Regions from separate parts of the Cellulosilyticum sp. genome, predicted to be linked through region 2. Evidence: riboswitches for the same ligand, from Rfam matches in the RefSeq annotation. Region 2 holds a riboswitch; the other holds the start of a gene.

Region 1 (7,842 bases), on a different contig from region 2:
AATTACACTCACCCTCAATCTCAACATAGGAATTGCCTACATCGGTATTGCTGTCATTTCCACCATTGCTTCTATGCTTTTACTTCTTAAAGCAATCGCTACAATCGGAACAGCCTCTACCTCAATCCTCGGAACCTTTGAACCTATCGTAAGCGTGATTTTAGGTGTTATATTATTTGGCGAACCACTCACACTTTCTCTCATCATCGGCACCATCCTCATCCTAGCATCTACAATCATTCTCGCCCGTGAAAAAAATTAACAAAAGCGGCTCCTGCACATTTCACTGTGCAAGAGCCGCTTCTCTTTCAACGCCTATTTTAGAGACCTGTCCCCGCTATTTAAACGCCTATTTTTGAGACCTGTCCCCATCTATCTAAGCACCTATTTTGGAGACCTGTCCCCGCTATCTAAACACCTATTTTGGAGACCTGTCCCCGCTATCTAAACACCTATTTTTGAGACCTGTCCCCATTTATTTAAACGCCTATTTTGGAGACCTGTCCCCATTTATTTAAACGCCTATTTTGGAGACCTGTCCCCGCTATCTAAACACCTACTCTAGAGACCTGTCCCCGGTTATTTTAGGTTGGGGACGATATAGGTGTTTTCCTTATCTTGAATAAGGTGAATTTTATTGTTATAAGTTTCTTTTAAGGTCGTGGTTTGAAGCACTTCTTTTGTTGATCCAGATATTGCTAAATGGCCATCTTTTAAGATAAGCATTTCATCGCAGGTACCGAAGGCTAGGTTCAAATCGTGCAAGACCATAATAATTGTCAGATTTCGCTTTTCTTTAATCTCCTTAATGAGATGCATAAGTTCTACGCTATTGTGAATATCTAGCATAGATGTAGGCTCATCTAGTAATAAATAGGGCGTATTTTGTACTAATGCTCTAGCAATAAAAACCTTTTGTGCCTCGCCGCCGCTTAGTGTTCTAATAGAGGCATCTCTAAGATTTTCTAAATGAAGTTCTTTTATCACTTCTTCTATGATTTCCTCATCTTGCACAGTAATGTCTCCTAGCAAATTCATATGCGTATAGCGCCCCATTTGAAGAATCTCATAAACTGTAAAATCTAAATCTCTAGGATTTTCTTGAAAAACATAACTCATACACTGTGCATAATCTTTTACTTTAAAACTTCTTATATCTTTACCTTCATAGAAAATAGTTGCCTTAGGTGGATGAATAATGCCCATGATATGCTTTAAAATCGTACTCTTCCCTGCACCATTGGGGCCTATAATTCCATATATTTTACCAGGAGCAAAACTATAATTGATATCCTTTAAAATATGCTTTTTATTAATAGTGTAATCTAAGTGTTTGATTTCAATCATCTTTGCTCCCTCTTTCTTTGTTTATAAATAAGATACATGAAATATGGTGCACCTAATAAAGAGGTAATTACTCCTATAGGAATTTCTCCACTAGGAAGAAGTGCCCTAGATAAGTTATCACATAGAAGCAAAAATAACATTCCTAAAAATGCTGTAATAGGCAATGTCACACGATAATTTGAGCCAAATACAATACGGACAATATGTGGAATAATAAGCCCTACAAATCCAATTGTTCCTGTAAAGCAAACTGTTGTTGCAATAAGTAAGCTACTTATCCCTAGAAGTATCTTTCTAACACGGCCCACATCTACACCTAGAGCTTTCGCTACATCCTCTCCCATCAGTAAAATATTAAGTTCCTTTCGTAAAATAAGAAATACAATAAGGCTTGGAATCGTAACAATACTTAAAATAAATACCCTAGTATAAGATGCTGCACTAAGAGAACCCATTCCCCAGGTAAAAATAGTAAGAAGTTTATCGTCCCAATAAGTTTTTATTAATGCTAATACTGAAGAAAAGAAATAATTAATTGCAAGTCCTGAAAGAAGTAATCTAACAGTAGAGACTTTTCCCTTCATTCCTGATAAAACTAATACTAATACATTCGCCACTAGCGCCCCCATGAAGGCATATAGTGGTGAAAAACCGCTTGTTACAAATCCTATAGCCGCTCCAAGTGATGCCCCTGAGGAAATTCCTAACATATAAGGATCTGCCATATCATTTCTAAAAATTGCCTGATAGACTGCTCCAGTTATAGCTAAGTTCATTCCTGTTAAAATCGCCATAAGAATACGCGGAATACGTAAATTCAATATAATTGTTTGTTGACCTTTTGTAATATGTGTAGCTACCTCCTGGCCTGTTATCTGTGACCATATAATATGCATAATATCACTTACTGTAATATTAGCTACACCAATTGCTATGGAGATAATGGCAAAAATAATAACGGATAAAGTTAATAGGAAATATAAAAGCCTTATATTTCCTATTCCTTTTAATTTATATTTAGTTTCCAAGTAATTTTCTAAATGCTAGATTTTAACTAGATAAAAATCTAATTAATTAACGAGCTCTGGATTAATTACTTCTGCCATTTCCACTAATGCATCTGCTACACGTGGTCCTTGTCTAGAAATCATATCTCCATTGATTTCATAAACGTGTCCTGCTTTTACAGCTTCTAAATCTTTATAGAAATCTGTGTTTTGTAATTCTTCAAGTGTTCCTTTGCCACTTGGCATAATAATCATATCTGGTTCATCAGCTGCAATCTCTTCTTTACTAATTGACCAACCTTCTACATTTTGTGCGATATTTTTACCACCTGCTAAATTGATGATTTCACTAATAAATGTGTCTCCACCTGCAGTAAAATCTTGTTCGCCATAACCAACCATATAATATACTTTTGGTTTTTCTGTTTTATTTAAAGCATTCACTTTTTTTGTAATATCTGTAACTGTTTTTTGCATATTTGCAATAACTTCTGCTGCCTTTTCTGGCTTACCAACTAATTCACCAATAGATGTAATTGCTGAGTAAGTTCCATCAAAGCCTTCTTGCTCATTAAGGAATACTACTGGAATGCCTACTTCTCTTAATTTATTAATAACTTCCTCTGAAACGTGTGTTGAACCCACTACTAAATCTGGTTCTAATGAAATAATCGTTTCTACATTAGGACTTGATGTACTACCTACTGATTCTACATTCTCGATAGACTCTGGGTAATTACAATACTTTGTACGACCTACAATTTTGCTTTCTACACCTAATGCTGCTAAAATTTCTGTTGTACTTGGTGCCATAGAAACGATACGTTGTGGCTCACTTGTTAAAGTAATCGTTTCCCCTGTTGAATCTGTGACTGAAACATTAAATGCCTCATTTGTTACTGCTGTTTCTGTAGGGGTTACTGATGTATTATTTGAGCTCCCACAACCTACTAACATTGAAAATGACATGGCAGTTGCCATAAGCAGCATCATACCTTTTCTCATAAATAATTTTTGTTTCATTTTAATATCCTCCTATAAATGAAATAACTGCTTTTCGGAGAATCTTTTTAAGAAATGCTAAACTTCCTAAGATTCTAGTTCATTCTCTCCCTCCGAAAGAATACTAGTGCCATAGTAAGGTAGGTCTCCTGGCTTATAGTTCATCCTCAGATAACCCTTCCCATAATACAAATCTCTTCTATTACAGTGGTTTCGTTATCCTTGTCCCTAGTTACAGTAGCGGGGGCTGCAGCTCTTAACTTTCCCTATTAAGTATATTCTACACCCTACTTGGTTAGTATCAACTTTTCTATCATTACACACTATTTTGCCTCTGTCAAGAATTCCCGACTCCCCCAACGCCATCTTTGGAGACCTGTCCCCGTATCTATAACGTCATTTTTGGAGACCTGTCCCTCTGTTCTGCTTTGAGGGTTTTGAGGAGGCTGCCGCCTAGAGGTATGGCTAGGAGAAATGTTAGGATATCGCTGATGGCTTGGCTTAATTGTACACCTAGTAGACCTGAGGTTTGAGATAAAATCCAGATAAGTGGAATGAAAAATAAGCCTTGTCTTGCCATAGCTAGTATAGATGCTTTGGTTCCTTGTCCTGTTGTCTGAAGAAGCATGTTGTTCATGACAATCCATGAGGATAATGGGAATGTGACGCATTGTATTCTTAATGCATTTACGCCAATTTGAATTACTTCTAAATCATCTTTTCTGAAAATCTGAATAATATGCGGTGCAAAAATAAATCCTAAAATACTTAAGGTTGTAAGTACACCAAATGCTAATTTTACGCAAAACCAAAAGGCTTCTAATACGCGGTCATATCTTCTGGCACCATAGTTGAAACCGCAAACAGGCTGAAATCCCTGTCCAAATCCTAACACCATAGATAATGCAAATTGAAGAATCCTTGCCACAATGGACATAGCTGCAATGGCTGCATCTCCAAATGGCCTAGCGCAAACGTTTAAGATGATTGTTGCAATGCTTGCTAAACCTTGTCTATAAAATGAAGGAAGACCGCCTTTAAGTATTTCTCTATAAATCTTCCAATTTGGCGTAAAGTTTTTAAGGCTAATTCTAATATTCCCCCCACGTCCGCCGTTCGAAAGTAAAATGCAAAAACTAACAAACTGACTAATAATGGTAGCTAATGCTGCCCCTGATACACCCATCTTAAATACAAATATAAAAATCGGGTCTAAAATTATATTTAAAACCCCACCTGTTGCAATCCCCATCATGCCATAAAAAGCATTCCCTTGATATCTAAATAAATTATTGAGTACAAACGAACCTGCCATAAAAGGTGTTCCTATTAAAATAATGCTAATATATTGCTTTGCATATGGTGCAATTGTAGGCGTTGCCCCTAATCCATATACAATGGAATCTACACAGATGAGTCCAATAATAGCAATTAGACAACCAATCCCAAAGGCTGTTAAAAATCCTGTAGCTGCCACTTTTTGTGCATAATCCTTTTCCTTTTGTCCTAATAACCTAGAAATAAAGTTACCTGACCCCATTCCAAATGTAAAACCAATGGCCTGAATAATACACATGATTGAAAATGATACTCCCACTGCTGCTGTAGCACTTGTGCCAAGCTTACCTACAAAAAATGTATCTGCCATATTATAAACAGATGTAATCAGCATGCTAATAATAGTAGGTACTGCCATAAGTGTAATAAGCTTAGGAATAGGTGTATTAATCATTTGATCGTATTTTTCTTCTACTGTAAATGTATGTTTTCTCATATAAAAATCCCTTTCTAATCTGCTACATCTCCGATGTTTTTCTTATTTTCAAAATATACACCCTAACCTTTTTATCTTACCACTATAAATTATTTCAAAAAACTATAATTTAAAAAATTTTATATTTTAACATTGTCCTATAGAGAAACCAACTAAAACATTGAAATATACATGTACGTAAATTGTTTTCTCCCAATGATTTCACATGACTCAAAACTATGAATAACTAAATTTTATAAATGTGAAATCTATATACTTCACATAACATTATTTTAGTTTTCAATTTTTTATCACATAGCAAACACATTGCACCTTTAATCTATATACATACAACAAACAAGACCTTAATACAAACATTACATTAAACGCATGTAATCAAATGTAATATTACATGTACACAACTTAAAGTGATTTCATATGACTAAAAACTATGAATAACTAAAACTTATAAATGTGAAATCTATATAGAGAAACCAACTAAAAACTTGAAATATACATATACGTAAATAGGTTTCTCTCAATGATTTCACATGACTAAAAATCATGAATAACTAAAACTTATAAATGTGAAATCTATAATAAACTAACCACAAAGAAACTTAACAAAAAGTTAAAAAAGGAGATTCCTATGAAATACATTAAACTTCTAGGCGTATTAATGAGTGCCTCTCTTATTATGCCACTAACCGTAGGCTGTCAAAGCATATCTACATCCACTATTCCAGCTACACAGCAATCAACCACTGTCACTCAAAATACTCAGGCCGATTCTACTAATCTTCCTGATGATACATCTGGCATTACTTGGACCAATGAAGCCACCATTACACTCGGTACAACTTCTACAATTTCTGGTTCAGGTGCTAGAATAAGCGGCAATGATATCATTATCTCAAAAGGTGGCAACTACACCATTACAGGTACTTTAACAGATGGCTCAATTACTGTACTTACAGAGGAAAATATTAATCTCACCCTCAGTGATGCACATATTACAAATAGTGATGGTCCTGCCATTACAATCTCCAACGCAGAAAAAGCCTATATTACGCTAGCAAGTGGTACAACAAATTCCTTAACTGACGGTACAACTTATGCAAGTACAGATGAAGGAAAAGGTGCACTCTTTAGTAATGACTCCTTAGTAATTCAAGGCAATGGTACGCTAGAAGCTACAGGTAACTATAAACATGGGATTGCCTGTGATGATGATCTAACTATTACAAGCGGTACAATTATTGCAACAAGTACTGTTAAAGATGGCATCAATGTAAATGATGCTATTGTTATAGATGGCGGTAACTTACAAGTTTCAGGAACTTCAGATGGTATAGACTGTAGTGGAACAATTATTATCAATGCTGGTACCATCATAGCTAATGCTGCTGATGACGGCATCCATGCTGATCTTGACCTTACTATAAATGGTGGTGATATTACTATTCCTCAAAGTGAAGAAGGTATTGAAGCCAAAGGTATCCTCACTGTAAATGGCGGCACAATGAACATCAATGCTAATGATGATGGTTTCAATGCTGGAAGTAGCATGGTCATTAATGATGGTTCAATTTATGTGACTGCTAATGCTGATGGCCTTGATAGTAATGCCTCTATCACAATAAATGGCGGTCTTGTTCTTGCATTTGGCGGCAACCAACCAGAATGCGGTATCGACTGCGACCAAAGTAGCTTCATTATTAATGGTGGCACAGTTATTGCAACTGGAGGTACAACAAGCACACCTTCTGATACAGATTCAACGCAACCTTCTGTAATTCTTTCAGGTCCAACTGGCGAAACGTTATATCACATTGCGCAAAATGGTACAAATGTTTTAACCTTTATGCCACCAAAAACAGCCTCAACACTTCTCTTCTCTTCACCAAACCTTACTGTAGGCGAAGATTACACAATCTATACAGGTGGTGAAGTCACAGGAGAACCAAGTTTCTATAATTACTATGCTGATGCAGTTTATTCAAATGGTACTGAAAACTCAACCTTCAATGTTAGCTCAATGCTCACAACTATCGGCGGCTCTACTGGTATGGGTGGTAAAGGTGGTATGGGCGGCAAAAATCATGAAAATGGCACAAGACCAAATCGCGATAATTTTGATGGCACCACTCAATCTCCTGAAGGTATGACGCCTCCGACTGATGCAGGTACTACTCCTCCGGCTGATGCTGGTATGACGCCTCCGGCTGATGCGGGTACTACTCCTCCAACCGATGCCGCTATGACGCCACCTAACGAGACAACTTCTTCAAGTGCTAATAATTAACTAAACATAAAGTTAAAAATCAGCTTTTCTAGAACAAAATTATTTCTTGCCTGGAGAAGATATGACGCTATTTTATATAGGTATTCTTCTCCAGACATATCGCAATTCTTAAATATACTACATAAGTCACCCCTTAGCTTATATAGCTATATTAGTAGATATTGCAACTTAAAATTAATTTTTTAAGTAACTTTTTTCATTCAAACTCCTTATAAAAATAAATATAAAAAATGCTGTAGTCCCTTAAACTACAGCATTTTTTAGTTTCCTATCTCTTACTTTTTACTTCTTATTCTTATCCTTATTTCACGCCTTACTTCACTTCTCATCCTTATCCTCATTTCACGCCTTACTTTACTTCTCATCCTTATCCTCACTTCACACCTTACTCTTCGCTTCTCATTCTTATCCTTATTTCACGCCTTACT
Region 2 (7,842 bases):
ATTAACCATCAACGTAACACAGTCTAAAATAACTGTTTCATGTTTTGCTGCAATCTCTGAAATCTTTTCATATACCTTTTGATAAACTTCATAAGTTTTCCAGGTCCCCGGCCTCATTTCTCTATGCTTTTTCACACGGTCTTTCATTTCTTCATCAAACGGGATACTTGTAGCAATATAAGCTGTGCTATTATTTTGCATGCGGCATAACTCTTCTGCAAAACTGCTTTTACCTGATCTAGCACCACCTGTAACTAATATAATTTGACTCATATCTTACCTCTTTTCTTTTTTATTCTATTCCTACTTGGTCAAAAATCTAGCCAGAGTATCTCCAACTCATCATTTTGCCGCATTCCCTTATTCAAGTATCACTTAACAATTGCTCTCAGCACGTGTCGCCATGTTTTCATATACATAATGTGCAGCATCCATAATATTAAAAACAAGAATTCCACCTGAACCTTCTCCTAGTCGCATTTCTAAATTCAGCATCGGGGCAACACCTAAAAGCTCTGTCGCTTTTTTAGAACCTGGTTCTGCTGAATAATGAGATCCTATCATATATTCACGACTTAATGGGCATAAATGATAAGCTAATATTGCTGCCGCATACGAAATAAAGCCATCTAATACAACAGGTACTTTATATAAAGCCCCACCTAAAATAGCACCCGCCATAGCACCTATTTCAAAACCGCCTACCTTCGAAAGCACATCTAGTGCATCTTCTTTATTAGGTTTATTTAGTGCAATTGCCTTTCTTATGACATCTGCCTTATGTTTAACCCCCTCAGGACTTAAACCTGCACCTTTGCCTGTAACTTCACTAGGGTCACATTCTCCATACACAGAAATAATAGCGCTAGTAGGCGTTGTATTGGCAATACCCATTTCACCAATGCCAATGACCTTATAACCTTCTTTCACACATCTCTCTACAACCTCAATTCCGACTTCTAAAGAACGGATGGCTTCTTCTCGTGTCATTGCTGGCCCTTTAGCTAAGTTACTTGTGCCTTGTCTGATTTTATAATCTAAAACACCTGGTAGAGGCTCATCACATTTTACACCTACATCTACAGCTACAATATCTGCACCTATAAACTTAGCCAGTGTTCCTACACCGCAAATACCCTTTGCAAAATTTGGAATCTGTGCCTTAGTAATCCACTGTGGATCTACTGCCACGCCCTCTTCATACACACCATGGTCTCCAGCAAAACCTATTACGACTTTTCTAGAAATATCAAAGCTTGTTTCACCATAAATGCCCGCTAAAGTGCGACAAATATCTTCTAACCTTCCCATGCTTCCAAGTGGCTTACTTAAATTATCTAGCTTCTCTTGTGCTTTTTGCATTGCCTCTTCATCAAGAGGTGTAATATTATGTAAGGCTTCCTCTAATCTACTCATCTTATCCTCCACTTTAAATATCTTGCTAAATGCATAGTATACTTTTCTCTACAACGTCTACTATTTCTATTCTATCTATTCTTTCTATCTATTCTTTCTATCTATTCTTTCTATTGTATAAGTACCATTAGGCCTCTGAACGCTGCTTCTCATAATACTTATAAAGTTCTTTTTCTGTCCTAAATAACGGTAAGCCCATATACTTATGTACTTTCACTAACCATGGATTACTTAATCCTATCTCTTCCAATGTGTTATCTTTAGAAAAAACTTCTTCTATCTTTCCCTCACTAATGACTTTACCTTTTTCTAGAACATAAATATAATCACATATTTCATAAATAAGGTCCATATCATGGCTGGAAATAACTACTTTTGTTCCATCACTGGCAATCTCTTTTATAATCTGAACCATCTTGCGTACACTTCTAGGGTCAAGTCCTGCAGTAGGCTCATCCATTAATATCAGCTGCTGCTTCATTGCTAAAACTGACGCAATTGCTACTCTCTTCTTCTGACCATGACTTAAAAAATGTACACCGCGTTTTTGCCACTCTATACCGCCAACTCTTTCTAAGGCTTCTTCTATACGTTTCTTAATTTCAGTCTCATCAAGCTTCATATTGCGAAGTGCAAAGGCTATATCTTCATATACATTATCATAAAAAATTTGCTTATCAGGGTCTTGAAAAACCATCCCTACTTTTTTACGTAGTTCATATAAGCTCTTCTTATCATATCTAATTGGCATCCCTTCACAAAGAATCTCTCCCTTATCAGGTTTTAAAAGTCCTACAATACTCTGAAACAAAGTAGACTTTCCAGAGCCATTCACACCAATAACGCCAATAATCTTCCCCTTGTCAAAGTCCATATTCACATCTTCTAACGCCCTACATTCCTTATCATAAGCATAGGTCACGCGCCTAACTTCAATCACACCACTTCGCCTCCTTCCTTCTTAATGCCATCCTTCTAATTATCATTTTTTACTTTCTTTTGCCATCTCCATAATCAGCTTCATCTTTCCCATCACATGTTCATGTGCATTTAATCCATGTGTCTTCGTACACTTCATACAACTTTTAATACCCTTTGCTGTATATTCAAAGTCACCTCCACACTGATTTCCTAACGTATAAAGTGGGCAAAAGCAAAAAAGACAGTTAAATGTTTCAGTATTCTCCACCTTATGACAAGGAAAATATTCGCATTGTTTATTTTGTGTAAATTTATAGTGTTCCATTTTAATAAAAAGTCCCTTCATATAGCTTCATTTCAAGCGCCACGCAAAGTTCTTCATAACGCTGCATAATGCGTTTAAAAAGTTGACTAATCAGCATGCCAGTTGAATGATAAGATGTATATAAATCGGTATAACCAAATCTCATTTCTTGCGCTCTTTTCATTTCTTCCATCTCTTCTAAGAAAATAAAAATAAATCGGTACATTAAAATAAGCAGCTCAATAATCTCATGAGGCAAATGTAATTTTCTTAGTACTTGTATCAGCTGATTCATTCCCACGGTTAGTGTCATAAAATAAATGCAGCATATACTTGCAAAGCATCTTAAAAATAAATAGCACGCTGTACGTAGTGTCTCATGGGTTATACCAATAAATCCGCCAAATGCATGACATTTTATAACAAAGTTAGCGGCCTGCGTATTATACGTTATCAAAATCATCATGGTACTAAGCCCTAAGAAACTTACGGGAATCATGAGAAGCTTTAAATAAAACTTAAATTCAATACGTACGCCCACTAATATAAGGGCGTTCATTATAAAAATAATGAACGCTAATAAATAAACTGATTTAAAACTAATAGCTGCTATAAGAAGCCCCATGGCAAAACCACTTTTTACATAAGGGTTCTTATTAGCTAATGGGTTATTATAAGCAATATAATCAATCTTAATCATATTAATTTCCTTGAGTCATTGGCACAGCTGCTTTTCGTTTTTTACCTTGCTGATACCCTAGGTAATAACAAATAACTCCTGCTCCAAGTGCTGCTTGTAATGAAAAGAATAAACTTTCAATCTCCCCGCTAGCTGGTTCATAAAAAGGTTCAAACCATGGCTCATACTCTGGCGCAAGCTCTCCAATCACTTCTTCTGCCTGCCCATCTGAGCCGCCATACTCTGCATGTGGGTTAATAAATAATGGTCCAAAAATCAAAATAGCTGCTAATAAAATTAAAATAACATTTACTCTGGTATTATGCTTCATAATGTGTTACCCCCTCTTCTTCATGCTTATGTACTAAATTATAAACAACTGTTGTGAGTAATCCTTCACCAATGGCAATAGGAAGCTGAGTCATTAAAAAGACACCAAAGAATTTAATAACTGCACCCATTATCCCACTTGTACTATCTGGAAATGCTAAACCTAGCTCAATAGATGTAACTGCATATGTGGCTAAATCTCCAAGTGCTGCTGCTAAAAATACAGCAAATCCTACATTCATTTTAAGCTTACGACAAAGCTTATAAATACCGTAACTTACAAAAGGCCCAACTACTGCCATTGAAAAGGCATTAGCGCCAAGTGTCGTAAAGCCACCATGTGCTAAAAGTGCAGCTTGAAAAACAAGTGCAAGTAAACCTACTACAGACATAACTGATGGGCCAAACATAATTGCCCCAAGGCCTACACCTGTAGGATGTGAACAACTTCCTGTAACTGATGGAATCTTAAGTGCAGAAAGCACGAAGACAAAAGCGCCTACTAAAGCAATAAGTACTTTCTTTTGTGGACTTTCTTTAAAAATTTTTCTAAGGGATTTTAACCCTAATGCAAAGAATGGTAAATACACAATCGTCCAAATAATGGACCATTTCACAGGCAAAAAGCCTTCCATAATGTGCATTCCATAAGTGGTGACTGGAACCAGCCCCAAAAATAATAATGCGGTGACAACTGAATGATTTAATTTTTTCATTCTCTTATTCCTCCCTCTTTCCCTCCGAAAGTAGATTTTATATAAAAATAAGGCAGTTCTCCTGGCTCATGATTCATCTACTTAGCTTGCCTTCCCACAGACCTTCATCTTAGAGCTTCTTATAAACTTCTAAAATTTAATCTGCAGTGACTTTTTATGCGCTTCGTATCCTCAGTAACAGTAGCGGGGGCTGCAGCTCTTAACTTTCCCTATTAAGCCCATAAGGGCACCTTATTTTATATCATAATATATTTATACTGATTTATAATGTCCTATGCTAGCTAAATAGTCTATCACAGTCCATTATGCAGTAGCATTTAACATTCACTACGCCATATGTTCTTTCACAACTTTAAGTGCCTCAAAGCTTGCCTTAATTGTTGCTTCAATATCTTCATCTGTATGCGCATATGAGAGGAACATTCCCTCAAATTGTGCTGGTGGTAAAATAATGCCACGTTTCAACATTTCTTCAAAGTAAATTTTAAATAACTCTGTGTTGCAATGTTTAACATCATCGTAATTTTCAATAGGCCCTGGCCCAAAGAATAAGCATACTAATGACCCACTATGATTCACAGTAAAATTGAGGGACAGGTCTCTAATATTGGCTTCTAAGCCCTCTGCAAGGCGTGTTGCTTTAGCACTTAGTGTTGTATAAATTTCTGGGTGATCTCTTAAGATTTCTAGATTCTTTTTACCCATATACATAGCAAGTGGGTTACCTGATAATGTACCAGCTTGGTAAACTGGACCTAGTGGTGATACCATAGACATAATTTCATCTGTTCCACCATACGCACCTACTGGTAAACCTGCTCCAATGATTTTACCGAAGCATACCATATCTGGCTTAATACCGAAATATTCTACTGAACTACCGTAGGCAATTCTAAAGCCAGTGATAACCTCATCAAAGATTAAAACAGCACCATATTCGCTGCATAAGTCTCTAAGTGTTTGTAAGAATTCTTTCTTTCCTTCAATAACACCCATGTTACCTGCTACTGTTTCTACGATAACAGCTGCAATCTCCTTGCCTTGGCTTTCGAAGATTTCTCTCACAGCTTCGCAGTCATTGTATCTTGAAACTAATGTATCTTTTACAACATCAGCTGGTACACCAGGACTTGTAGGCACGCCAAATGTTAAAGCCCCTGAACCGGATTGAACAAGTAAGGCATCTGAGTGTCCATGATAACAACCTTCAAATTTAAGGATTTTATTACGACCTGTAAATCCTCTTGCCACACGAAGTGCACTCATAGTAGCTTCTGTACCTGAGTTAACCATTCTAACTTTATCAATGGCTGGATAAGCCTCTACAATAAGCTTTGCCATCTCTACTTCAATCTCTGTAGGGAAACCATAGCTTGTGCCTTTTCGAACCACTTCCTCAATGCCGCTTACAATAGCTTCTGGGCTATGCCCAAGCATAAGTGGCCCCCATGAACAAACATAGTCGATAAACTCATTGCCATCTACATCTGTTACACGGCTGCCATGGGCATGGTCAATAAATACAGGGTCTAAACCAACTGCTTTAAAAGCTCGAACGGGGCTATTTACCCCACCTGGAATATATTTAACTGCTTCTTCAAAAATAGCTTTTGATCTTTCATTTTTCATTTTTAGCACCCCTTTATCTTTTTAGCTAAATCTTTTGCAAAGTAAGTAATAATAATGCTTGCCCCTGCACGTTTAATAGACATGACACTTTCATAAATAGCATCTTCGCTTAACAGCCCATTTTTAACAGCTAACTTAAGCATTGAATACTCACCACTTACGTTATAAGCTGCAATTGGCATATTAAAGTTATCTTTAAAGCGTCTGATAATATCTAAATAAGAAAGGGCTGGTTTAACCATAATAATGTCTGCCCCTTCTTCACAATCTAAAGCCCCTTCACGTAAGGCTTCATCACTATTAGCTGGGTCCATTTGATATGTCTTGCGGTCACCAAAGCTTGGTGCTGAATGGGCTGCTTCTCTAAATGGTCCATAAAAACTAGATGAATACTTCGCACTATATGCCATAATAGATACATTTAAGTAACCTGCTTCATCAAGTCCTTTTCTAAGGGAAGAAATACGGCCATCCATCATGTCGGACGGTGCTACCATATCAGCTCCTGCTTCTGCATGACTTACAGCAATTTTAGTTAAATATTCTAATGTCTTATCATTATCCACATAACCAGATTCTGTTAAAATGCCGCAGTGACCATGACTTGTGTATTCACACATGCATACATCTGTAATAACGAACATTTCAGGGTCCCATTCTTTAATGGCACGTACAGCTTTCTGTACAATCCCCTCATGTGCAAAGCCTTCTGAGCCACATTCATCTTTATGATTTGGAATCCCAAATAAAATCACATAACGGATTCCTAAACTTTTTAGTTCCATAATTTCTTCTTTTAAACGGTCTATAGAAAAATGGTATACATCTGGCATAGATGAAATTTCTTCTTTGATATTTTCCCCTTCTACTACAAAAAGTGGATAAATAAAGTCTTCTACACAAAGCTTTGTTTCACGTACTAAGTTACGGATTGCCTGACTGCTTCTTAATCTTCTTGGTCTTTTAATCATTTTTAGACTTCCCTTCTTCTTTAATTCTCATCTGCTGCAATTGTCTCTAAAATACTTTCTATTCTTGCCTTAGGTGATTCTTTATACACCTTCATGCCTAATTCCTTCATCTTAGCCGAGGTAATCTCACCAATGGAAATAAGCCTTACCCCTTCAAGTTTATGAAGATTGTCTTCACCTAAAATCTCCATAAAATAAATTGCTGTAGACGCGCTTGTAAATGTAATATAATCTACTTCTTTATGGTCTAGCAGACTTATAAGCTCCTTGCGTCTTTCTTCCAAGCTGCTCACATTCTCATTTCCTACAAGAGAAGCTTTTGTCTCTATTACAGTTTCGTAAATTGGAAGTGATGTTACCTTGCAGATTTTCTCTAACGCTTCATGTAAGTAATCTCTTGCATTTATAGCTTGTGGTAGCAGTACTTTATCTTCCTTCTGAATCACCTTTGCCAGACTTTCATACAACGCTTCTGCTACTGCCTTTTCTGGCATGATATCTACTAAAATCCCTTTATCTTTAAGTGCCTTCTGTGTTACTGCACCTATAGCTGCCACTTTAATATTCCCAAGTGCTCGCGTATCTTTGCCCTCTTGTAATAAACGCTCAAAGAATATCTCTACTGCATTCTGACTTGTAAACACTAAGTAGTTATAAGTATCTATTTCTGCTATTGCTGCTTTTAAAGCTTCTTTTTCTTCATTTTCTTTGATATAAATCGTTGGGAACTCAATAACTCTACCGCCTTCATCTTGAATGCATGAAACGAGTGTACTGCTTTGTGTTCTAGCACGTGTCACCATAATGCTTTTTCCAAAAAGCGGCTTTTCCTCAAAGAAATTAAGCTTCTCTCTTAAATTGACAACTTCGCCTACT

Evidence for each region. A riboswitch is a leader RNA that binds a small molecule or an ion and turns the genes downstream of it on or off. The one in region 2 is predicted to bind cobalamin.
Region 1: it holds a riboswitch for cobalamin, as region 2 does, so the genes downstream of both, AC1VAQ_RS16805 (ABC transporter substrate-binding protein) here and AC1VAQ_RS05300 (energy-coupling factor ABC transporter permease) in region 2, are expected to answer to the same signal.

The regions. Positions count from the first base shown of each region.
Region 1 covers NZ_CEVXFV010000051.1:17,872-25,713, forward strand. Annotated here, with positions in the region: gene AC1VAQ_RS16790 (DMT family transporter) at 1-262, shown strand, start outside; gene AC1VAQ_RS16795 (ABC transporter ATP-binding protein) at 580-1,347, opposite strand; gene AC1VAQ_RS16800 (FecCD family ABC transporter permease) at 1,344-2,375, opposite strand; gene AC1VAQ_RS16805 (ABC transporter substrate-binding protein) at 2,418-3,377, opposite strand; cobalamin riboswitch at 3,479-3,661, opposite strand; gene AC1VAQ_RS16810 (MATE family efflux transporter) at 3,745-5,130, opposite strand; gene AC1VAQ_RS16815 (carbohydrate-binding domain-containing protein) at 5,759-7,414, shown strand.
Region 2 covers NZ_CEVXFV010000008.1:39,963-47,804, reverse strand. Annotated here, with positions in the region: gene cobU (bifunctional adenosylcobinamide kinase/adenosylcobinamide-phosphate guanylyltransferase) at 1-273, opposite strand, end outside; gene cobT (nicotinate-nucleotide--dimethylbenzimidazole phosphoribosyltransferase) at 376-1,416, opposite strand; gene AC1VAQ_RS05320 (energy-coupling factor ABC transporter ATP-binding protein) at 1,544-2,356, opposite strand; gene AC1VAQ_RS05315 (cysteine-rich small domain-containing protein) at 2,399-2,662, opposite strand; gene cbiQ (cobalt ECF transporter T component CbiQ) at 2,664-3,341, opposite strand; gene AC1VAQ_RS05305 (energy-coupling factor ABC transporter substrate-binding protein) at 3,343-3,651, opposite strand; gene AC1VAQ_RS05300 (energy-coupling factor ABC transporter permease) at 3,641-4,366, opposite strand; cobalamin riboswitch at 4,401-4,615, opposite strand; gene hemL (glutamate-1-semialdehyde 2,1-aminomutase) at 4,694-5,995, opposite strand; gene hemB (porphobilinogen synthase) at 5,998-6,966, opposite strand; gene cobA (uroporphyrinogen-III C-methyltransferase) at 6,987-7,842, opposite strand, start outside.